DNA from 2 places in the Streptomyces avidinii genome. Region 2 is predicted to be linked to the other one. Evidence: riboswitches for the same ligand, from Rfam matches in the RefSeq annotation. Region 2 holds a riboswitch; the other holds the start of a gene.
The links. Region 2 has a riboswitch for glycine ahead of gcvT (glycine cleavage system aminomethyltransferase GcvT). Riboswitches for the same ligand answer to the same signal wherever they lie in the genome.
Positions count from the first base shown of each region.

Region 1: it holds a riboswitch for glycine, as region 2 does, so the genes downstream of both, gcvP (aminomethyl-transferring glycine dehydrogenase) here and gcvT (glycine cleavage system aminomethyltransferase GcvT) in region 2, are expected to answer to the same signal.

Region 1 covers NZ_CP108863.1:7,084,369-7,095,538, forward strand. The annotation lists gene OG373_RS32005 (DUF881 domain-containing protein) at 1-161, shown strand, start outside; gene OG373_RS32010 (FHA domain-containing protein) at 247-1,194, shown strand; gene OG373_RS32015 (MerR family transcriptional regulator) at 1,241-2,056, shown strand; gene OG373_RS32020 (bifunctional nuclease family protein) at 2,066-2,539, shown strand; gene OG373_RS32025 (MerR family transcriptional regulator) at 2,720-3,358, shown strand; gene OG373_RS32030 (DNA polymerase IV) at 3,402-4,820, shown strand; gene OG373_RS32035 (PRC-barrel domain-containing protein) at 4,982-5,347, opposite strand; glycine riboswitch at 5,460-5,558, shown strand; gene gcvP (aminomethyl-transferring glycine dehydrogenase) at 5,755-8,640, shown strand; gene OG373_RS32045 (DUF5999 family protein) at 8,745-8,933, opposite strand; gene OG373_RS32050 (hypothetical protein) at 9,195-9,815, opposite strand; gene OG373_RS32055 (glutamate-cysteine ligase family protein) at 10,303-11,170, shown strand, end outside.
Region 2 covers NZ_CP108863.1:3,045,531-3,056,700, forward strand. The annotation lists gene OG373_RS13110 (ABC transporter ATP-binding protein) at 1-387, opposite strand, end outside; gene OG373_RS13115 (ABC transporter permease) at 384-1,382, opposite strand; gene OG373_RS13120 (ABC transporter substrate-binding protein) at 1,514-3,292, opposite strand; gene OG373_RS13125 (ABC transporter permease) at 3,367-4,362, opposite strand; gene OG373_RS13130 (enhanced serine sensitivity protein SseB C-terminal domain-containing protein) at 4,796-5,536, opposite strand; gene OG373_RS13135 (enhanced serine sensitivity protein SseB) at 5,630-6,364, opposite strand; gene OG373_RS13140 (AAA family ATPase) at 6,501-7,157, opposite strand; glycine riboswitch at 7,364-7,467, shown strand; gene gcvT (glycine cleavage system aminomethyltransferase GcvT) at 7,640-8,755, shown strand; gene gcvH (glycine cleavage system protein GcvH) at 8,857-9,237, shown strand; gene glyA (serine hydroxymethyltransferase) at 9,255-10,511, shown strand; gene OG373_RS13160 (L-serine ammonia-lyase) at 10,872-11,170, shown strand, end outside.

The sequences.
Region 1 (11,170 bases), 4.0 Mb from region 2:
GTAAGCCGCAGGATCTGGAGCCCGCGCTGAACATTCCCGGCGGTGTCGTCCAGACGCTGGAGAAGGAGCAGGCCACCGTCGCCGTCACACGGTCGGCGAAGATCGTTGTGGATGCCTTGCGGGCTGCGAAGCAGCCTGACTACGCTCGGTCGTCATCGTGATGATGCGGAGTGGAGAGTGGAGCGGCCCACGCGGGTGGATGCCTGCGGGGGGTCGACGCACCGAAGTCGCGGTGCGTGGTGGAAACTGTCTGGTGGTTACGGACGTTGTGAGAATGTCCGGGTCGGCAGGTGTCTGCATTCGGAGTTCGTCCTGCCCCACGGGCGGGTCTGTTTCGGTCAAGGGGAATCGCCCGTGAAGTTGTTTGAGAAGTTGTTCGGCAAGAAGAACCGCGAGGAAGGCGGCGCGGCACGGCACCGCGCCGGGCACGGGGACGCGGAGGCACAGGGTGACCGGCCGCTCTTCCGGGACGAGGTCGCCGGTCCGGGCGAAGTTCCGGGTGCCCCCGGCGCGTCGGCTGTTGACCCTGCTGGTACCGGACGCATAGGTTTCGGTGAACCATCAACCTCAAGTGCGGGTGGAGGGTTTGCCCCCGACCCGTATGCCACCAATGCATCCGCGGGGCAGCCGCGGCACGAGGAGCCGTCCATGTCGGCCGAGCAGATTTGCAGCAGGTGCGGACACCGCAGCGATGCGGCCAGCCGGTTCTGCTCGAACTGCGGTGCGCCGCTGCGGGCGGGTCTGACGCCGGAGCGCGCCTCGGAGACCACGTCCACGATCTCGATCTCGGGCCTCGAGGCCTATGAGGCCGAGGTGTCGGGACAGCCGCACGTGTCGGCCTCGTCGCTGTCCCCCGAGGCCCAGGCCGCGGTGGAAGCACTGCCTCCCGGTTCCGCTCTGCTCATCGTGCGGCGCGGCCCCAACTCCGGTAGCCGCTTCCTGCTGGACGGCGAGCTGACCACGGCCGGCCGCCACCCGCAGAGCGACATCTTCCTGGACGACGTCACCGTCTCCCGGCGGCACGTCGAATTCCGCAGGAACCAGGACGGCGGATTCACCGTCGGCGATGTCGGCAGCCTCAACGGCACGTACGTGAACCGTGAACCGATCGACTCCGTCGCCCTGCACAACGGGGACGAGGTGCAGATCGGCAAGTACCGGCTGGTCTTCTACGCGAGCCTGCGGGGCATCTGACCCTCCTCCGGACTCCGTCCGGGGGTACCCCCAGAGGGAAGGTTCCATGCTGCGTACCCCGACCGGCGGCGCTCCGAGAAACGGCGCCGCCGGCACCGCCGGCCAGGCAGGGCGGCTGGTGAGCATCGGCACGGTGCTCACCACGCTGCGTGACGAGTTCCCCGAAGTCACCATCTCGAAGATCCGTTTCCTGGAGGCGGAGGGACTCGTCGAGCCGCGGCGCACACCTTCGGGGTACCGCAAGTTCAGCACCGACGACGTGGAGCGCCTCGCTCGCATCCTGCGCCTCCAGCGTGATCACTACCTGCCGCTGAAGGTCATCCGCGAGCAGCTCGACGCACTCGCCCGCGGTGAGCAGATCCGCATCCCGGGGCCCACGGCGCACGGGGATTCCACCGATCCCACCGGGCCCGCGGCCGTCTACGGCGAAGTGGGGCGGGAGCGGCCCACCGTGGCCCGGGTGGGCCGCGCCGAGCTGCTCGCGGCCGCCGGGGTGGACGAGGTGCAGCTGGTCGAGTGGGAGTCGTACGGGCTGCTCGCCGAGGGCCCGGACGGCGGATTCGACGCCGAGGCCGTCACCGTGGCCCGGCTCGTGGCCGATCTGGGGCGTTTCGGCCTGGAGCCACGGCACCTGCGCGCCATGAAGGCCGCCGCGGACCGCGAGGCGGGGCTGGTGGAGCAGGTCGTGGCACCGCTGCGCCGGCACCGCAACCCGCAGACCAGAGCGCATGCGGAGGCCACCCTGAAGGAGCTCGCGGGGCTTTCCGTACGGCTCCACGAGGCGCTCGTACAGACCGCTCTGGGGGTCCGGCTGCCCCGAGCCGGGGGGCCCGACTACCCAAACCTGCCGAGCAGGTCCTAGGGTTGCTGTGTGAACGAGCTCGACGTTGTGGGTGTCCGGGTGGAAATGCCCTCCAACCAACCGATCGTGCTCCTGCGTGAAGTGGGAGGCGATCGGTACCTCCCCATCTGGATCGGTCCAGGGGAGGCGACCGCCATTGCCTTCGCGCAGCAGGGAATGGCCCCTGCCCGACCGCTGACGCACGACCTGTTCAAGGACGTGCTGGAGGCGATCGGCGAGGAGCTCACCGAGGTCCGGATCACGGATCTGCGGGAGGGCGTCTTCTACGCGGAGCTTGTCTTCGCCAGCGGGGTCGAGGTGAGTGCGCGGCCTTCCGACGCCATAGCCCTCGCCCTGCGGACGGGGACGCCGATCTACGGCAGTGACGGCGTGCTGGACGACGCCGGAATCGCCATTCCGGACGAGCAGGAGGACGAGGTGGAGAAGTTCCGCGAGTTCCTCGACCAGATCTCGCCGGAGGACTTCGGTACCGGCCCGCAGTGAGGTATCGGCCGCGTCGTCCTCGGGGAACCTGAGCCCATTCGATTAGCCTTTCCCCGCAAAGGGATACGGGAAACCACTCTCAGGGTGATTATCACTCGGCGTGCCGAGTGTGGCGATCGTTGACGCACCCCTGGTGACTGCCTACCTTCAAGGTGGGCAGGTCAAGGACGGAGGGTCGGCGTGAGGATCACGGGCGACGGTACGACCGGGGGCACCCCCGCACGGAGTGAGGCCGGGGCGTACCCGCTGCACGGTGGTGCGGTCGGCACCGCGCGCCGTCAGCCGGAGTCGACGCCGGTCCAACCGGTGAGCGGTGACCCGGAGCCCGAGCAGGTCGGATACCGCGGGCCGACGGCGTGTGCCGCCGCCGGCATCACGTACCGGCAGCTCGACTACTGGGCCCGGACCGGGCTGGTGGAGCCCAGCGTGCGGGCCGCCTACGGGTCGGGCACCCAGCGGCTCTACAGCTTCCGCGACGTCGTGGTCCTCAAGATCGTCAAGCGTTTCCTGGACACCGGTGTGGCGCTGCAGAACATCCGCACGGCGGTGCAGCACCTGCAGGACCGCGCGATCGCGGACCTCGAACGGATGACGCTGATGAGTGACGGCGCCACCGTCTACGAGTGCACCTCGCCGGACCAGGTCGTGAGCCTGCTCCAGGGTGGGCAGGGCGTCTTCGGCATCGCCGTGGGCGTGGTCTGGCGCGACGTCGAGAGCGCCCTGTCGCAGCTGCACGGCGAGCGCGTGGACACCGGCGAGACCCTGGTGCGGCACAACCCGACGGACGAGCTGGCCGCCCGCCGCAACCGGGCCGTCTGAAACCGGTCCGGGCGTTGTCAGTGGCGTAGGGCAGCATCGGGCTGTGAGAGCCGCGCCGACCATTCTGCATCTGGACATGGATGCCTTCTACGCCTCCGTCGAGCAGGCGTCGAAGCCCAGCCTGCAGGGGAAGGCCGTCATTGTCGGCGGGCTCGGGCCTCGCGGGGTCGTCGCCACCGCCTCGTACGAGGCCAGGCGGTTCGGCGTGCACTCGGCGATGCCGATGGGGCAGGCGAGACGGCTGTGCCCGAACGGCGCGTACCTGATCCCCCGCTTCAGCCTCTACCGGCAGGTCAGCGACGTGGTGATGGCCATGCTGCGGGAGCTGTCGCCGCTGGTGGAGCCGTTGAGCCTGGACGAGGCCTTCGTGGACCTGGAGGCGGGCGGGGTCGCCTTCGACTCGCGGACCGCCCGGGAGACGGGGGAGCGGCTGCGGGCCGACATCCGGGCCGCCACGGGGCTCAGCGGGTCGGTGGGGCTGGCCGGGTCGAAGATGCTGGCCAAGGTGGCCTCCGAGGAGGCCAAGCCGGCCGGACTGCTGCTGATCGAGCCGGGGACGGAGCGCGAGCTGCTCGCGCCGATGTCGGTACGTACCCTGCCCGGCGTGGGGCCGGCCACGGGCGAGCACCTGCGCCGGGCCGGGATCACCACCGTGGGGGAGCTGGCGGAGGCGGGGGAGGACGAGCTGGTCCGGATGGTCGGCCGCTCCGCCGGGGCCGGGCTGCACCGGATGGCGCTGGGGCTGGACGACCGGCCGGTCGTCGCGGAGCGGGACGCGAAGTCGGTGTCGGTCGAGGACACCTTCGACGTGGACCTGCACGACCGGGTCCGGATCCGCGGCGAGGTGCAGCGGCTCGCCGACCGGTGCGTGCAGCGGCTGCGGGGCTCGGGGCACTCGGGGCGCACGATCGTGCTCAAGGTGCGGCGGTACGACTTCTCCACGCTGACGCGGTCCGAGACGCTGCGGGGGCCCACGGACGACCCGGCGGTGGTGCGGGAGGCCGCGGCGCGGCTGCTGGAGGGCGTGGACACCACGGGCGGCGTGCGACTGCTGGGGGTGGGGGTGACCGGGCTGGCGGACTACACCCAGGAGGATCTGTTCGCGCAGTCGCTCGCCGCTGAGCCGGACGGGGCGGAGCGGGTGGAGGGGGCGGAGGGGGCGGAGGGGGCGGCCGCGGAGGCCGGTGGCGCCGAGGCGGAGGCCGGGGGCGCCACCGGGGCCCGGGAGGCCGCGGAGACGCCCGGGGAGCCGGAGCCGTCCCCCGAGCGGCGCTGGGCGGCCGGGAGCGACGTACGGCATGCCGTGTACGGGCCCGGATGGGTGCAGGGCAGCGGGGTCGGGCGGGTGACCGTACGGTTCGAGCAGCCCGGATCGGAGCCCGGCCGGGTGCGGACCTTCCGGGTGGACGACCCCGAACTGGAGCCGTCCGATCCGCTCCCGCTGGTGGGGGAGACGGCCTAGGCCGTCTCTTTCGGATCTTGCCGGGCCCGCGACGCCCGGCACCGCACCTCGCCGCGTTGTCGGGCCCGCCCCGGTACGTCCAGTACAAGGACGACCCTCCGCCTTGCGATGCACGGCACCGGACGCCGCGGGCTCGGCCGACAAGATCCGAAAGAGACGGCCTAGGTCTCGTCGCCCGCCAGGTGGCCGAAGTCGCGGTGGAAGTCGGACGGGAGGGTCGTGTCCAGGCCGTAGTGGTGGTAGAGCTGCAGCTCCTGTTCGGGGGAGAGGTGGCGCCCGACGCCGAAGTCCGGGGCGTCCCTGATGAGGGCACGTTCGAAGGGCACCCGGAGGGTGTCGCCCACCAGCTCGCTCGGCTCCAGCGGGACGAAGGCGTCCCGGCTGAAGAGCCCGGTCCGGACCGCGGCCCATTCCGGCACACCTGTGGCATCGTCGAGGTAGACCTCGTCGATCGTGCCGATCTTGGTGCCATTGCGGTCGAACGCCTTGCGGCCGATCAGGCTGCGCGGATCGATGTCGGTCTGCACGGTCCCTCCAAAAGGTCGCAACTGGTCCGTAATGACTACAGAAGTGCATATCCGCAGCGGAGGCCACTCGGGGAGGGGCCAGAACCTCGCTGGTACGCTGGTGAGTGGCTGTCGACCCTGTGCGGGAGAGTCCTCCGAGTGAACGAGACGGAGGCGCCGAAGGAGCAAATCCTCCCCGGAATCTCTCAGGCATACGTACCGCACGGACGAGGCCACTCTGGAAAGCAGGAGCGGGTACCGGGTACGCAGTGCCGGTCCCACTCCTCACCGACGGTGAAAGCCGGACGTATCGGGCGACCCCCGTGACTCCGGTGAAACTCTCAGGTGCAGATGACAGAGGGGGAGGCCGTCCGGGTGCCAGCGCCGTGGTGCCCCTCGCAGGTCATACGACCAGGAGGCCTCCGTACATGACCGCCAACCGCATTCCGCTCTCCCAGCTGGAGCGAGGCATCCCCTTCGAACAGCGCCACATCGGCCCGGATGCCGAGGCGCAGGCGAAGATGCTCGCCCAGGTGGGCTACGGCTCCCTGGACGAACTGACCGCTGCCGCGGTACCGGATGTGATCAAGACCGCCGAGGCGCTCGACCTGCCCGAGGCGCGTACCGAGGCCGAGGTGCTGGCCGAGCTGCGCTCGCTCGCCGACCGCAACCAGGTCCTCTCCCCGATGATCGGTCTCGGCTACTACGGGACCTTCACGCCGCCGGTGATCCTCCGCAACGTCATGGAGAACCCGGCCTGGTACACGGCGTACACGCCGTACCAGCCGGAGATCTCCCAGGGCCGCCTCGAGGCCCTCCTGAACTTCCAGACGGTCGTCGCCGACCTGACCGGGCTGCCGACCTCGGGCGCCTCGCTGCTCGACGAGGGCACCGCGGCCGCCGAGGCCATGACGCTGGCCCGCCGCGTGGGCAAGGCCAAGGGCAACGTCTTCCTGGTCGACGCCGACGCCCTGCCGCAGACCATCGCCGTCATCGAGACCCGCGCCGAGCCGATCGGCATCGAGGTCGTCGTCGCCGACCTGTCCGAGGGCCTCCCGGCCGAGATCGCCGAGCGCGGCGTCTACGGCGTGCTGGTCCAGTACCCGGGCGCCTCCGGTGCCGTACGGGACATCAAGCCGGTCATCGACCAGGCGCACGCCCTCGGCGCGATCGTCGCCGTGTCCGCGGACCTGCTCGCGCTGACCCTGCTGACCTCCCCGGGCGCCCTGGGCGCGGACATCGCCGTCGGCACCACCCAGCGCTTCGGCGTCCCGATGGGCTTCGGCGGACCGCACGCCGGCTACATGGCCGTCCAGGACAAGCACGCCCGCTCGCTGCCCGGCCGCCTCGTCGGCGTCTCCGTGGACGCGGACGGCAACAAGGCGTACCGCCTGGCGCTGCAGACCCGTGAGCAGCACATCCGCCGTGAGAAGGCCACCAGCAACATCTGTACCGCGCAGGTGCTGCTCGCCGTCATGGCCGGCATGTACGCCGTCTACCACGGCCCGGACGGCCTGCGCACGATCGCGAACCGCACCCACCGCTACGCCGCCCTGCTCGCCGCGGGTCTGACGGCCGGCGGGGTCGAGATCGTGCACGGCTCGTACTTCGACACGATCACCGCCCGCGTCCCGGGCCGTGCGGCCCAGGTCGCCGCCGCCGCCCGCGAGGGCGGGGTCAACCTGTTCCAGGTGGACGCCGACCTCGTCTCCGTCGCCTGTGACGAGACCACCCTGCGCGCCGACATCGAGGCCGTCTGGGCCGCCTTCGGTGTCACCGCCGACATCGAGGCGCTCGACGCGACCACGGCGGACACGCTGCCCGAGGGCCTGCTGCGCTCGGACGCGTACCTGACGCACCCGGTCTTCCACCAGCACCGCTCCGAGACCGCGATGCTGCGCTACCTGCGCAAGCTCTCGGACAAGGACTACGCGCTGGACCGCGGCATGATCCCGCTCGGCTCCTGCACCATGAAGCTCAACGCGACCACCGAGATGGAGCCGGTGACCTGGCCCGAATTCGGTCAGCTGCACCCCTTCGCCCCGGTGGAGCAGGCCGAGGGCTACCTCACGCTCATCAACGAGCTGGAGGAACGTCTCTGCGAGGTGACCGGCTACGACAAGGTCTCCATCCAGCCGAACGCCGGCTCCCAGGGTGAGCTCGCCGGCCTGCTGGCCGTGCGCGCCTACCACCGGGCCAACGGCGACGAGCAGCGCACCGTCTGCCTGATCCCGTCCTCCGCGCACGGCACCAACGCCGCCAGCGCCGTGATGGCCGGCATGAAGGTCGTCGTCGTCAAGACCGCCGACGACGGCGAGGTGGACGCGGCCGACCTGCGCGCCAAGATCGAGCAGCACCGTGACGAGCTCGCCGTGCTGATGATCACGTACCCCTCCACGCACGGTGTGTTCGAGGAGCACGTCGCCGACATCTGCGCCCAGGTGCACGAGGCCGGCGGCCAGGTCTACGTCGACGGCGCCAACCTCAACGCCCTGGTGGGCCTCGCCAAGCCGGGTCACTTCGGCGGCGACGTCTCGCACCTGAACCTGCACAAGACCTTCTGCATCCCGCACGGCGGCGGCGGTCCGGGCGTGGGCCCGGTCGGTGTCCGGGCCCACCTGGCCCCGTACCTGCCGAACCACCCGCTCCAGCCGACCGCGGGCCCGGAGACGGGCGTCGGTCCGATCTCGGCCGCTCCGTGGGGTTCGGCGGGCATCCTGCCGATCTCGTGGTCGTACGTGCGCCTCATGGGCGGCGAGGGCCTCAAGCGCGCCACCCAGGTGGCGGTGCTCGGCGCCAACTACATCGCCAAGCGCCTGGAGCCGCACTACCCGGTGCTCTACACCGGCCCGGGCAACCTGGTCGCGCACGAGTGCATCATCGACCTGCGCCCGCTGTCGAAGGCCACGGGCGTGAGCGTGGACGACATCGCCAAGCGTCTGATCGACTACGGCTTCCACGCGCCGACCATGTCCTTCCCGGTCGCCGGCACGCTGATGATCGAGCCGACGGAGTCCGAGGACCTCGCCGAGATCGACCGCTTCTGCGATGCGATGATCGCCATTCGCGGCGAGATCGAGCGGGTCGCGGGCGGTGAGTGGCCGGCGGACGACAACCCGCTCGCCAACGCCCCGCACACCGCGGCGGCGCTGGGCGGCGAGTGGAACCACGCCTACACCCGGGACGAGGCCGTCTTCCCGGGCGGGGTCACGGCCGCCGAGAAGTACTGGCCGCCGGTGCGCCGCATCGACGGTGCGTTCGGCGACCGGAACCTGGTGTGCTCCTGCCCGCCGCTGGACGAGTACGACGCCTGACATGAAGGACGCCTGACATGAACAAGGGGCCGGTCCGGGAGTCTCTCCCGGACCGGCCCCTTCGTCGTTGCCGCGTCGGTCGGCCGCACCGGCCGCCTGATCGCCTACGCCGCCGCGAGCGGTCGGTGCGGGGCGATGATCTGGCCGTCCGGCAGAAGTTCACCGGTGTCCTCGAAGAGCAGGACGCCATTGCACAGCAGGCTCCAGCCCTGCTCCGGGTGGTTGGCCACCGGGCGCGCGGCCTCCCGGTCGGCGGATTCGGCTGACGGGCAGGCTGGCTGGTGCTGGCACATGGATGCGTTCTTTCGCTGCGTCGTGGTCTGTGTGCTACGGCTCGAAGCGTGGTTCATGGCCGTCCCCCTGGGTCATCCCCGCACCCGCGGGGAGCGTGTCATCAGTGTTCCCCCATGACAGCCGCTTCGCAGGGATTTCCCGGCAGCTGTCCTCACAGATTGATGACGCATCACTCGTGCGGGCGGTTCAGGCCAACTCCCCTGTCATTTCGGATGGTTCGCAAGTGACCCGGGTGGACTAGGCCGGATGGGTGATTCGGGTCAGGCGGCGGGTGCGGCCAGTGTGGGAGGGGTGGGTGCCGGCGCCGGGGTCAGCCGGCGGGTCAGTACGGGCAGCAGCTCGGAGACCGGGTGCGGCCGGTACGGGGCGATGCCGGGCGGGGCCGGGGCGAGCGGCACCAGCAGGTCCTCGCCGGCCGGCAGCCCGGCGGCGGCGTCGGCACCCACCGCCCCGTGCAGCCACAGGGTCAGCATGTAGAGCTCCGGGACCGACAGCAGGCGCGGCTGGTAGCCGGTGGTGAGGGACTCCGCCTGGCGCAGGGCGCGTTCGGTGGCGGTGACGTAGGGTCCCTCGAAGAAGTGGGAGAAGACCCAGCCGTCGGCGGTCAGCCGGGTGTCGGCCGCCGCGACGTAGCGGTCCCCGCTGCGGATCAGGAACCGCCAGCCGGTGAGCCGCGTGCGGGGCGGCCTGCCGCCGGCCGCGAGGTTGGACATGCCCAGCCGGTCGAGGACGTGGACCGGGAGGGGGAGTTCGGCGGTCAGCGGCCCCTGGATCGCGCGCAGGGCCGGGGTGTGCGCCTCGTGGACGGCGGTGGGGGAACCGAGTGCCGCGAGGACGCTGCGCAGGGCGGGCGCGGGAGCCGGAGGGACATGCAGCGGCATGGTGGGTCGCCTCTCACTTGGGAGACCGGTGGAACGGGGGCAGGTGCGGACTCGCATTCTGGGGCCAGAGGGGGGCCGAGGGGCAATGGCCGCGCGCCAACTCTCTGCCTCGTTTGCGGAGTTTATACGACATGTGTTCACGCAGTGTTTCGGCTAGCTGTCCCGCCTATTGCCGACAAGGCGACTACCGGACCCGCTGACATGGCATTCATGCCGGATGCGCGCGAACATGTCGCGCTGACCTCGGAGGTTACCGGACGGGGGCTCGGCTGGAAAGCATCGGTTATCCGAACAAGGCAAAGTCGGAGCGGAATTTGCATCACGCGACTTGCCAGGTGAATGTGCCGAAGCGCCCTTCGGCCAAACCGGCGCGCGCTCCTCGCCACGCACGCCCCCCGCGCGTTATGGATCACGCTGCCGGGGCATCATCGACCGTAACGCGCGCCTGGGTGTCACGGGCCAGGCCCACTCGAGGAGGGACGCTTCGATGGGGGAGAAGGTCGTGGCAGGCGGATTCGACCTGTCCGATCGGCAGCGGTATCGAAGGAAGCTCCACGAGTGTCTGGAGGGACTGGAGCGGCTCTTGGCGGAGAAGAGGTTCGATCGCCCGAAGAACATGATGGGACTGGAGATCGAGCTGAATCTCGCGGGTGCCGACGGGTTGCCGAGAATGGTGAATGCCCAGGTGCTGGAGCGGATTGCGAGCCCGGATTTTCAGACCGAACTGGGAATGTTCAATCTGGAGGTGAACGTCCTTCCGCACCGGCTCGGCGGACGGGTATTCGACCAGCTCGCCGAGGAACTCAGCGCCGGACTGGGCTATGCCCACCGGCAGGCCGCGGAGATCGACGCCGGAGTGGTGATGATCGGCATCCTGCCGACGATCTCCCGCGCGGACCTGGTCACCGCCAACCTCTCGGCGGTGGACCGCTACTCCCTGCTCAACGAGCAGATCCTGATGATGCGCGGGGAGGACTTCACGCTCGACATCGACGGCGTCGAACGGCTCATCTGGACCTCCGGGTCGATCGTTCCGGAGGCCGCCTGCACCTCCGTACAACTGCATCTGCAGGTGACCCCGGCCCGGTTCCCGGCAGTGTGGAACGCGGCGCAGGTGGTGGCCGCCGCACAGATAGCCGTCGGCGCCAACTCGCCCTTCCTGTTCGGGCGTGAGCTGTGGCGGGAGTCGCGCCCGCCGCTGTTCACGCAGGCCACCGACACCCGGCCGCCCGAGCTCCAGGCGCAGGGCGTACGGCCGCGCACCTGGTTCGGGGAGCGGTGGGTGGACTCGGCGTACGAGCTCTTCGCCGAGAACGTCCGCTACTTCCCCGCCCTGTTGCCGATATGCGACGAGG
Region 2 (11,170 bases):
GTGCATCGCGGACAGCGGGTCCTGGAAGATCATCGCGATCTCCCGGCCGCGCAGCCTGCGCACCTCGTCCTCGTCCGCGGAGAGCAGCTCCTTGCCGTCCAGCCAGATCTCGCCGGAGAGCCGGGCCCGCTGGCGGCCGTACTGGCCCACGCGGTGCAGACCCATGATGCCGAGCGAGGTGACCGACTTGCCGGATCCGGACTCGCCGACGATACCGAGGGTCCGGCCCTTCTCCAGCGTGAAGGAGAGTCCGTCGACCGACTTGACCAGACCGTCCTCGGTCGGGAAGTGCACCTTGAGGTCGCGGACCTCCAGGAAGGCCGTGGAGGGCGAGGAGGTGCCGGTGAACGGCTGGTTGAGGGCTCCGGTCTTGGTCGATTCGGTCATGACAGCCTCACTCGGGGGTCGATCACCGCGTACATGAGGTCAACGATGAGGTTCGCCGCGACGACGAAGAAGGCGGAGATCAGGGTGATGCCCAGGATGACCGGGAGGTCGTGCTCGCTGATGGCGCGGACGGCGCTGTAGCCGAGGCCGTGCAGCGAGAAGGTGTACTCGGTCAGGACCGCGCCGCCCATCAGGGCTCCGAGGTCCAGACCCAGGACGGTCAGGATCGGCGTCATCGTCGAGCGCATGGCGTGCTTGCCGATGACCACGGGTTCCGTCAGGCCCTTGGCGCGGGCGGTACGGATGTAGTCCTCGTTGAGGACTTCGAGCATGGTGGCCCGGGTCAGCCGCGCGTACATCGCCGCGTAGAGGAAGGCGAGCGAGACCCACGGCAGGATCATGCCGTTGAACCATCTTCCCGGGTCCTCCGCGAAGGTCGCGTCGGGCCGGCCGAACCAGCCGAGCTGGTCGGAGAAGACGGCGATCACGAGCATGCCCGTGAAGTAGATGGGGAGGGAGACGCCGGCGAGGGCGATGCCCATGGCCGAGCGGTCCAGTACGGTGCCGCGCTTGAGGGCGGAGATGACGCCGGTGGCGACACCGCCGATCACCCAGAGGACGACGGCGCCGAGGGCGAGGGACAGGGTGACCGGGAGCCAGTCCAGCAGCAGCGGCCAGACCTCCTGCTCGGTCTTGAAGGAGTAGCCGAAGCAGGGCGCGGCGCATTGCGTGACATCGGGGCCGTTGGCGTACGTGCGACCCGCCACCAGCCCGACGACGAACTTGCCGAACTGGACGAGGATCGGGTCGTCGAGACCCATCTTCTGCCGGATGCCCTCGATGGCGATGGGGTCGGACTGCTTACCGACGAAGTACAGCGCCGGATCCGTCCCGATCATCTTCGGGAAGAGGAAGAAGATTCCGAAGGTCACCAACGAGATGACCAGCAGCATGACGATGACGGAGAAGATCCGTCGGATGAAATATGCAAGCACTGCGCTCGGCCTGGCTGCGGCCCGGGGGCGCCCCCTTCCGGAGAGCGCCCCCAAGCCGTAACCGCGGCCATCACCTGCCCTTCGTGCCTAGCGGGTGTGGCACTGGAACACTGAACTGGACGGACGGACGGTTACTTCACGACACCGAGCGAGGCGTAGTCGTAGCGGCCGTTGTAGGCGTCGGTGGTGTAGGCGTTCGTCAGCCGGGTGCTGCGCCAGGTGATCGTCTTGTCGAAGACGAAGGGCAGGTAGACCGCGGCCTCGGAGACCTTCTGGTTCATCTGCTTGTAGATCTCGCCGGCCTTGGTCGGGTCGGTCTCCGCGATGGCGTCGTCGAACAGCTTGTTGATCGCCGGGTCGTTGAGCTCGGAGTAGTTGTTGTTGCCGCTCTGCAGGATGAAGCGACCGTCGACCAGCGGCTGGGAGAAGCCCTGACCGGTCGGGAAGTCGGCGCCCCAGCCCATGATGATGATGCCGTAGTTCTTCTCCTTGACGACCTTCGGCGAACCGATGATCCCGGAGTGCTGGGCGCCGTCGAACTGGTCGACGTCGGCCTCGATGCCGACCTGCTTGAGGGCGTTCTGCAGCGAGACGGCGGTCGCGACCTCGACCGGCTTGTTGTTGCGGACCGCGATGGTGGTCTTGAAGCCGCTCTCCTTGCCACAGGCCTTCAGCGCGGCCTTGGCCTTCTCCAGGTTCGGCTTGCCGTCGTTCTGCAGGACCTCGAACGGGTCGTACTTGGCGTCGGAGCCCTTGATGCCCAGCGGGAGCATGTTGGGGGCGATGTCGCCACCGGCCTGCGGGCCGCCGCGGGCGGTCTGCAGGGACTTCTTGTCGGCCGCGTGGATGACGGCCTTGCGGCACTCGATGTTGTCGAACGGGGCGACGGTCTGCGGCATCACCGCGTACCGGATGAAGCCCGTCTGACCGTTGTCGAGGTTGCCCTTGTGGTCCTTCAGCGCGGTGGCGCGGGCCGCCTGGCCGATGCCGGTCGCGTTGATGTCGACGTCGAACTCGCCGTTCATCAGGCGCTTGTCCATGTCGTCCGCGTTCGCCATGAACGTGACCGAGATGGTGTCCGGGAGCGCCTTGCGGATGGTGTCCGAGTCGGCCTTGAAGTTCTCGTTGCGCGAGAGCTTCATGCTCTTGTTGGGCTCGTACGAGTCGATCTTGTACGGGCCGTTGGAGAAGGGCTTCAGGCCGTACTTGGCCGCGGTGTCCTTGTCCTGCTTGACCGGGCTCGCCGCCGGCATGGCCAGCATCTGCTCGAAGTCACCGTTGGGCGTCGGGAGCTTGAAGATGATGGTCTTCGCGTCCGGGGTCTCGATCGCCTTCAGGCCGAGCTTGTCCGGGGCGGTGTCCTTGTACGGGCCGGGGTACTCGGCCTTCGGGTCCAGGACCTGCTGGATGTAGACCGGACCGCCGGAGATGACGTCCTGCGCCCAGGTGCGCTCGATGCCGTACTTGATCTCCTGGGCCGTGACGGGCGAGCCGTCCTCCCAGGTCACGTTGTCCTTCAGGGTGTACTTGTAGGTCTTGCCGCCGTCGCTGATCTCGGCCTTGGCGGTGGCGAGGTCCGGGATGAGCTCGGTGCTCTGCTGACCGGGGGCGGGCTTGAAGCTGACCAGCTGGCGCGTGTAGTAGCGGGAGAAGTCCCACATGAAGCCGTAGTAGCCGCGCTGCGGGTCCCACGAGTCGGCGTCCTGGGTACCGACGAACTTGAGTTCGCCGCCCTTCTTGTCCGACGCGTTGGAGACCTTGTCGATGCCGGCGTTGAAGGCACCGCCGCCGGCGGTCGCCTTCTCGTCCTTGGAGCCGTCTCCGCCACAGGCGGTCGCGGTCAGCATGACCGCGAGCACGACGGCCGTGCCGGCAGCAAGTCTGCGCTTCGACGTGCGATGGGTAGTCACGATGCTCGCAACCCTCCGTTGTAGTTCCGGTGTACGTACGGCACGAAGCCGGTTCCTGGTTGGCCCTGCGTCGGCTAGCGGGAGCCCTTCGGGTCGAGGGCGTCACGGACGCCGTCGCCGAAGAGGTTGAAGGCCAGCACGGTGATGAAGATCGCCACGCCGGGGAAGATCATGAAGAGCGGATCGTCCTCGTAGGTACGCACGGCCGTGGAGAGGGTTTCTCCCCAGGACGGCGTGGGCGGCTTGACGCCGACTCCGAGGAAGCTGAGGGCCGCCTCGGTCAGCACGTTGGTGGGGATCATCAGCGTCGCGTAGACGGTGATGGGCGCCACCAGGTTCGGGAGCAGTTCGCGGAAGAGGATGTAGAAGCGGCCGGCGCCGAGGCTGCGGGCGGCCTCCACGTACTCGCGCTCGCGCAGCGACAGGGTCTGGCCGCGGACGATCCGGCCGATGTACGGCCAGCCGAAGAATCCGATGACCAGCACCAGTACGGCGATGCGCAGGCCCGATCCCTCGAAGCCCCACAGCTTGTTGGGGATGACGGAGATCAGCGCGATGATGAAGAGCAGCTGCGGGAAGGCCAGCAGCAGGTCCATGACCCGGCTGATGGCCGCGTCGACCCAGCCGCCGAAGTAGCCGGCGATGATGCCGAAGAAGGTTCCCAGCGAAACCGCCACGAAGGCGGACAGGAAGGCCACGAGCAGCGAGATCCGGGCGCCGTAGACGATCCGGCTGAAGACGTCGCGGCCGTTGACCGGCTCGATGCCGAGCAGGAAGTCGCCGCTCATGCCGCCCCAGTCGCCGACCGGCAGGCCGAGCAGCGGGTCGAGGAGGTCCTCGTGCAGCTCCTCCGGCGGGTGCCCGAGGGCCTTGACGATCAGCGGCGCGAAGATCGCGACGAGGATCAGCAGCAGCACGATGACGCCGCCGGCCAGCGCGACCTTGTCGCGCTTCAGCCGCAGCCAGGCGATCTGCCACGGGGAGCGGCCCTCGATCGCCTTCTGCGGAACCTCGGGGGTGGCCACGGCCGCGGGCTCGGCCGCGCTGGTGTCGTGCAGTGGTGCCGTCATCGTGGTGGGGACCCCTCTCGGCCGACGGTGGCCGGCCCATGCCCGCCGCTGTGGCGGCTTGGTTCAATCGGCGTCGCTGGTGGTGCGATTGGCGAGAAATGTGCCTGAAGTGCACGTGAAGAGCTGGCGCTTGCGAGATGGACCGGCCTTCGGTGGGGTGGAGTCTTCAACGCCCTCTCGAGCGCCCGCCAGACCTGCCGGGGATGTGATGCGCAACCGTGATCTACGCCTACACCTTCCGTTATCCGAACCCCGGGATCTGTTGAGCGGTGAAACACCGCCCGTTCGGCACGGAACGGACATCCGACCCAACTACCCCTTCAGGCATGGATCTTGTGCGGATTCACCGGATATGCCGAAGGCCGCACCGATGGGACCGGTGCGGCCTTCGAGATGGATGTCTCAATATGCGGGATATCGCGCGATGCCCGGGTCAGTACGCCGGAGCCTGGCCCTCGCGGTCGTAGAAGGGGCGGGTCTGCGCGCGCAGCCACATGGCCACGGGGTCGTGCTCGTCCGCGAGCGCGACCGTGCACACCGGGACCCCCTCGGGGACCACCCCGACCGACTGGCGCATCATCTCCCGTACGGATTCCAGCGCGGGCGCGGAGGCGTCGTACAGGTCGAGCCCGACCGCGAGGTACGGCGAGCCAAGCGCGGGCTGCACCCAGGCGCGGCGCAGCGACCGGACGGCCGGGGTGCGGTGCGCGTGCTGGGTCAGCAGCCCGTAGAACTGCGGCAGCTCGATCGCGGGCTCGGACAGGCGCAGCGGGCCGGCCGGCATCCGCTCCAGGCCGGTGGCGATCCGTCGCAGGTCGGCCCAGGGCACGCCGAGGCCGCCCCCCTGGGCGTGCGGGTTGAGCCACAGGCCCCAGCGGTCCGGGTACAGCGCGCGGGCGATGTCCCGCCCGGTGACCACCTCGTAGCCCCGGTTCCAGCCGCTGGCGGCCAGCTCCTGGGGGGAGGTGACGCAGGGCGCGTAACCGAGGCTCTCGACCTCCATGCCGCCGTACTGGGCGTCCGGGGAGCCCGGCTGCCCCTGCCAGAGCAGCATCCACAGCCGGCCCTCGGAGAGGGCATGCAGGAGTGACTCGTAACTCTCGTAGCGCCCGGGAGTCACCTGGCGCATCATGTGCTCGACCTGCCCGGCCGCGGCCGTGCCTGACGCACTCACCCGGAACCCCTCTTCGTCCGCCCGTCGCTCCACGCGTGCCCTCCGAACCGGCATCACGCGTGCGGCCAGGAGATGTAACCAGCTTAAGCGGCCCTACGGGACGTAGAAGGGGCGTACGCGCTCACGAATCCAGTCCGTGACCGGGTCCTGGACCGCATCCAGCAGGATCAACTGCACGGGCCACTGCGGCGGGACGCGCGTCAGGGCCCGTCCGAGGGCCTCCATCGGCGCGCCCTGCATCTCCGGTTCCCATCCCACCAGGCGGACACCGATGAACAGCTGGGGCGCCCCGCCCTCGACGCTGGCGAGGCAGCGGTGCGCCGCGGCGACCACCCCGGTGGCACGGAACTCCTCGGTGGCGGCGGCCAGGAAGTCCACCGGATCGTCCTGCCAGTCGGGCTCGTAGAGCCGGACGCGGCCGCCGGTGGCGGGGCCGTCGAGCAGGGTCCGTCCGGTACGGCAGAGCTCGGCGACGGCGGGCGGCGGGAGCGGTACGCCGACGGCGCCCTCGGGGTTGAGGGCGATGCCGAGCTGCGGGGGCAGGCCGCGGGCGAACTCGACGGCGGGCGCCACCGCGAAGTCCATGCCGGGGCCGACGCAGGCGAGGAACTGGGCCTCGGAGCTGTAGACGGGCACGTACGCCGCCCCGCCGATGTCCATGGTGGGCAGGTCGAGCCCGCCCGTCGCCTGTGTGGCGCCGCCCGGCAGGGGCACCCACACCTGGCTGCGCCCGAGGACCTCGAGGATCCGCCCGCCGGCGTCCGGCTGCCCGAGCGCCGCCCCGAGCACCTGCTCCAGCTCATTCCCCGGCCAGCCGCTGCCCTGCATGTCCCGTGCCTCCGTGATCCCGCCGCGTGTCGCCCCGCAGGGTACCGGCCCGGCGTGCCGCACCGCTGCCGGGGGCCGCCCCCGGACCCCGTGCCTCGAACGCCGTCGGGGCCCGATCGTCCGGCCCGCCGGCGGCTCAGCCGTGGAAGTGGATCCCGGTCACGGCTGCGGCCGAGCGTCGGTCCAGCAGGGTCGCCGAGGCGCAGCCCGCGGGCGGGCGCCCCGCTTCGGCCTCGCGGAGCAGGCGGGCCACCGCACCGCGGTGGCGGGCGAAGGCGTACACGGACACCCGGCGGCCGCGCGCGGCCTGCCCGGAGAGGGCCTCCTCGGGGCTGCTGTCCAGCAGGAGCAGGTGCAGCGACCGGCCCCGGCGGCGGGCGGCGGCCGCGAGCAGCCCCCGTACCCAGCTCTGCGTACCGCAGTCGTGGACGACCACGGAGGCCCCTGAGCGCAGGATCCGCCACAGCCCCCAGTAGTGCGCGGCGCGCACCAGCGGCCGGTACACCGCGTACGGGAGGGCGGCGGGCATGCTCCGCTCCCAGCGTTCGCGGGTGTCCTGGGAGTCGACGGCCCCGCCCTCGGCGGCCGCCCGCTTGATCAGGGTGCTCTTGCCGCCGCCGGGCAGGCCGGACACCACGACGATGTCCCCGGCCGCGAAGCCGAGCGGCTGGGGGGTGCGCACGGCGGGGCCGCGCAGGTCGCGCACGAGGCCGAGGCCGGCGTCGGCCGCCTTCCTGCGGCCCTGCGCGCCCCGCTGCGCCGGCACCGCCTCCACGGTTCCCGTCGTCGTCACCACTCCGAATCTCCGCACAGTGTTCGCCTCCCCCGAATCGGGTCGCCAGGACCCTTGCCCACTGAGTGTAAAGAGACGGTAATCCGGCGGCGCCGGTTCCGGTCGGACCCTTCGGAGGGCCGTACGAACTTTCGGCCCCCACCGCCCGATGCCGGGCATGGCGTGCAATGATGTGCGCCATCTGGACCAACTGCATACCGGCCGCTTGAATCCGCGCGGGAGAGTCCCGGCACGCCGCAAGGCCGTGCGCGGGCGCCGAAGGAGCAAGAACCTCCCTTGAATCTCTCAGGCCCCGTACCGCGTGGATGAGGCAGATCTGAAAAGCGAGCTGCTGCGCAGCTCCACCCAAGGTGCAAGTCGATGAGACCCGGCGATCTGCTGATCGGCGGAACTCTCGGCGAACCTCTCAGGTTCCGATGACAGATGGGGAGGAACGTCCTCGTCATGTCATGTCGATGCCCTGGGACCCGGGAGCCACACCCATGAGCACTGCCCCCCGCCTGACCGCCCTCGATGCGCTGCACCGCTCGCTCGGTGCGACCATGACCGACTTCGCGGGCTGGGACATGCCGCTGCGGTACGCCAGCGAGCGCGACGAGCACAACGCCGTCCGTACGAAGGCCGGTCTCTTCGACCTCTCCCACATGGGCGAGATCACACTGACCGGCCCGGAGGCCGTCAAGGCCCTGGACCACGCGCTGGTCGGCAACATCTCCACCGTCGGTGTCGGCCGCGCCCGCTACACGCACATCTGTCAGGAGGACGGCGGGATCGTCGACGACCTGATCGTCTACCGCCTCGGCGAGACCGAGTACATGGTCGTCGCCAACGCCTCCAACGCCCAGGTCGTCCTGGACGCCCTGACCGAGCGTGCCGCCGGCTTCGACACCGAGGTCCGCGACGACCGCGACGCGTACGCGCTGCTCGCGGTGCAGGGTCCGGAGTCCCCCGGCATCCTGGCCTCCCTGACCGACGCCGACCTGGACGGCCTCAAGTACTACGCCGGCCTGCCGGGCACCGTCGCGGGCGTGCCCGCGCTGATCGCGCGTACGGGCTACACGGGCGAGGACGGCTTCGAGCTGTTCGTCTCCCCCGAGCACGCCGTCGAGCTGTGGCAGGCGCTGACCAAGGCCGGCGAGGGCGTCGGCCTGGTCCCGGCCGGCCTGTCCTGCCGCGACACCCTGCGCCTGGAAGCGGGCATGCCGCTGTACGGGCACGAGCTGACCACCTCCCTCACCCCGTTCGACGCGGGCCTGGGCCGGGTCGTGAAGTTCGAGAAGGAGGGGGACTTCGTCGGCCGCGCCGCGCTGGAGGCCGCCGCCGAGCGTGCCGCCACCAACCCGCCGCGCAAGCTGGTCGGTCTGATCGCCGAGGGCCGCCGCGTTCCGCGCGCCGGGTTCCCGGTCGTCGCCGACGGTCAGGTCATCGGCGAGGTCACCTCCGGCGCCCCGTCCCCGACGCTGGGCAAGCCGATCGCGATGGCGTACGTGGACGCGGCGCACGCCGCGCCCGGTACCTCCGGCGTAGGCGTCGACATTCGCGGTACGCATGAGCCGTACGAGGTCGTGGCGCTGCCGTTCTACAAGCGGCAGAAGTAACCCCACGTACCACGTCCGCCGTACGGGAACCCGTACGGCGCCGTCTCAGTACCCAAGACCACAGTTCGTATCCACTCCCCCGCATCCAGGAGAATCAGGTCATGAGCAACCCCGAGAAGCTGCGTTACACCAAGGAGCACGAGTGGCTGTCGGACGCCGTGGACGGCGTCGCGACGGTCGGCATCACGGAGTTCGCGGCCAACGCGCTCGGTGACGTCGTCTACGCCCAGCTCCCCGAGGTCGGCGACACCGTGACCGAGGGCGAGACCTGCGGCGAGCTGGAGTCGACGAAGTCGGTCAGCGACCTGTACTCCCCGGTCACCGGTGAGATCGTCGAGGCCAACCAGGACGTCGTGGAGGACCCGGCGCTCGTGAACACCGCCCCGTTCGAGGGTGGCTGGCTCTTCAAGGTCCGCCTCTCGGAGGAGCCGAAGGACACGCTCTCCTTCGAGGAGTACGCCAAGCTCACCGCCGGTAACTGACACCCCAGGGGATCCTGATGTCTGTACTGAACACCCCGCTCCACGAGCTCGACCCGGACGTCGCCGCCGCTGTCGACGCCGAGCTCGTACGCCAGCAGTCCACCCTGGAAATGATCGCGTCGGAGAACTTCGCTCCGGTCGCCGTCATGGAGGCCCAGGGTTCGGTCCTGACCAACAAGTACGCCGAGGGCTACCCGGGCCGCCGTTACTACGGTGGCTGCGAGCACGTCGACGTGGTCGAGCAGATCGCGATCGACCGCATCAAGGCACTGTTCGGCGCCGAGGCCGCGAACGTCCAGCCGCACTCCGGTGCGCAGGCCAACGCCGCCGCGATGTTCGCGCTGCTGAAGCCGGGCGACACGATCATGGGCCTCAACCTGGCCCACGGCGGTCACCTGACCCACGGCATGAAGATCAACTTCTCCGGCAAGCTCTACAACGTGGTCCCGTACCACGTCGACGAGACCGGCGAGGTGGACATGGCCGAGGTCGAGCGCCTCGCCAAGGAGTCCAAGCCGCAGCTGATCGTCGCCGGCTGGTCCGCCTACCCGCGCCAGCTGGACTTCGCCGCCTTCCGCCGCATCGCGGACGAGGTCGGCGCGTACCTGATGGTCGACATGGCGCACTTCGCCGGCCTGGTCGCCGCGGGTCTGCACCCGAACCCGGTGCCGCACGCCCACGTCGTCACCACGACCACGCACAAGACCCTCGGCGGTCCGCGCGGCGGTGTCATCCTGTCGACGCAGGAGCTGGCCAAGAAGATCAACTCCGCGGTCTTCCCGGGTCAGCAGGGCGGCCCGCTGGAGCACGTGATCGCGGCCAAGGCGGTCTCCTTCAAGGTCGCGGCCTCGCCCGAGTTCAAGGAGCGCCAGGAGCGCACCCTGGAGGGTGCGAAGATCCTCGCCGCCCGCCTGGTCCAGGACGACGTCAAGGCCGTGGGCGTGGACGTCCTCACCGGTGGCACCGACGTGCACCTGGTCCTGGTCGACCTGCGCAACTCCGAGCTGGACGGTCAGCAGGCCGAGGACCGCCTCCACGAGGTCGGCATCACGGTCAACCGCAACGCCATCCCGAACGACCCGCGGCCGCCGATGGTCACCTCGGGTCTGCGGATCGGTACGCCGGCCCTGGCCACCCGCGGTTTCGACGCCGAGGCCTTCACCGAGGTCGCCGAGATCATCGCGCAGGCCCTGAAGCCCGCGTACGACAGCGAGGCCCTGAAGGCTCGCGTCTCCGCGCTCGCCGCGAAGTTCCCGCTGTACCCGACGCTCTAGCCGGGGGCCGGTCACCGGCCACGAAGGGGCCCGGCCTTGTTCCCGCACAGGCCGGGCCCCTTTCGTCTTCCTCCCCACGCAGCCGCACGCAGCCGCACGCCTCACGCGGCCGCACCTCCCCGTACCGCTCCGCCCGCCCCCTCTCCCCGCCCGACGGCCCCGGCGCCGTCCCCACCGGGGCGCGCGGGGCCCGGGACCGCGGACCGGCACCCGCCCGACCCGTCCGCGTAATACATCCCACCTCGTCCGGCAGCCGGCGCGTTCACCTCACCGCGTTAAGCTCGTCTGCCGGACAAAATCCGAATAATCCACCTCTCCTGCCCCCTCCCACCCCACGAGCAGACAAGGGAGTCCGCCACCGTGGCCATCTCCGTCTTCGATCTCTTCTCCATCGGTATCGGTCCCTCCTCCTCCCACACGGTCGGTCCGATGCGGGCCGCGCGCATGTTCGTGACGCGGCTGAAGAAGGACGGCGTGCTGGCCCAGACCGCCTCCGTCCGGGCCGAGCTCTTCGGGTCCCTCGGCGCGACCGGCCACGGGCACGGCACCCCCAAGGCGGTGCTCCTCGGCCTGGAGGGCCACTCCCCCCGCACGGTGAACGTCGAGACCGCCGACGACGAGGTCGAGCGCATCCGCAGGACCGGCCGGCTGCGGCTTAT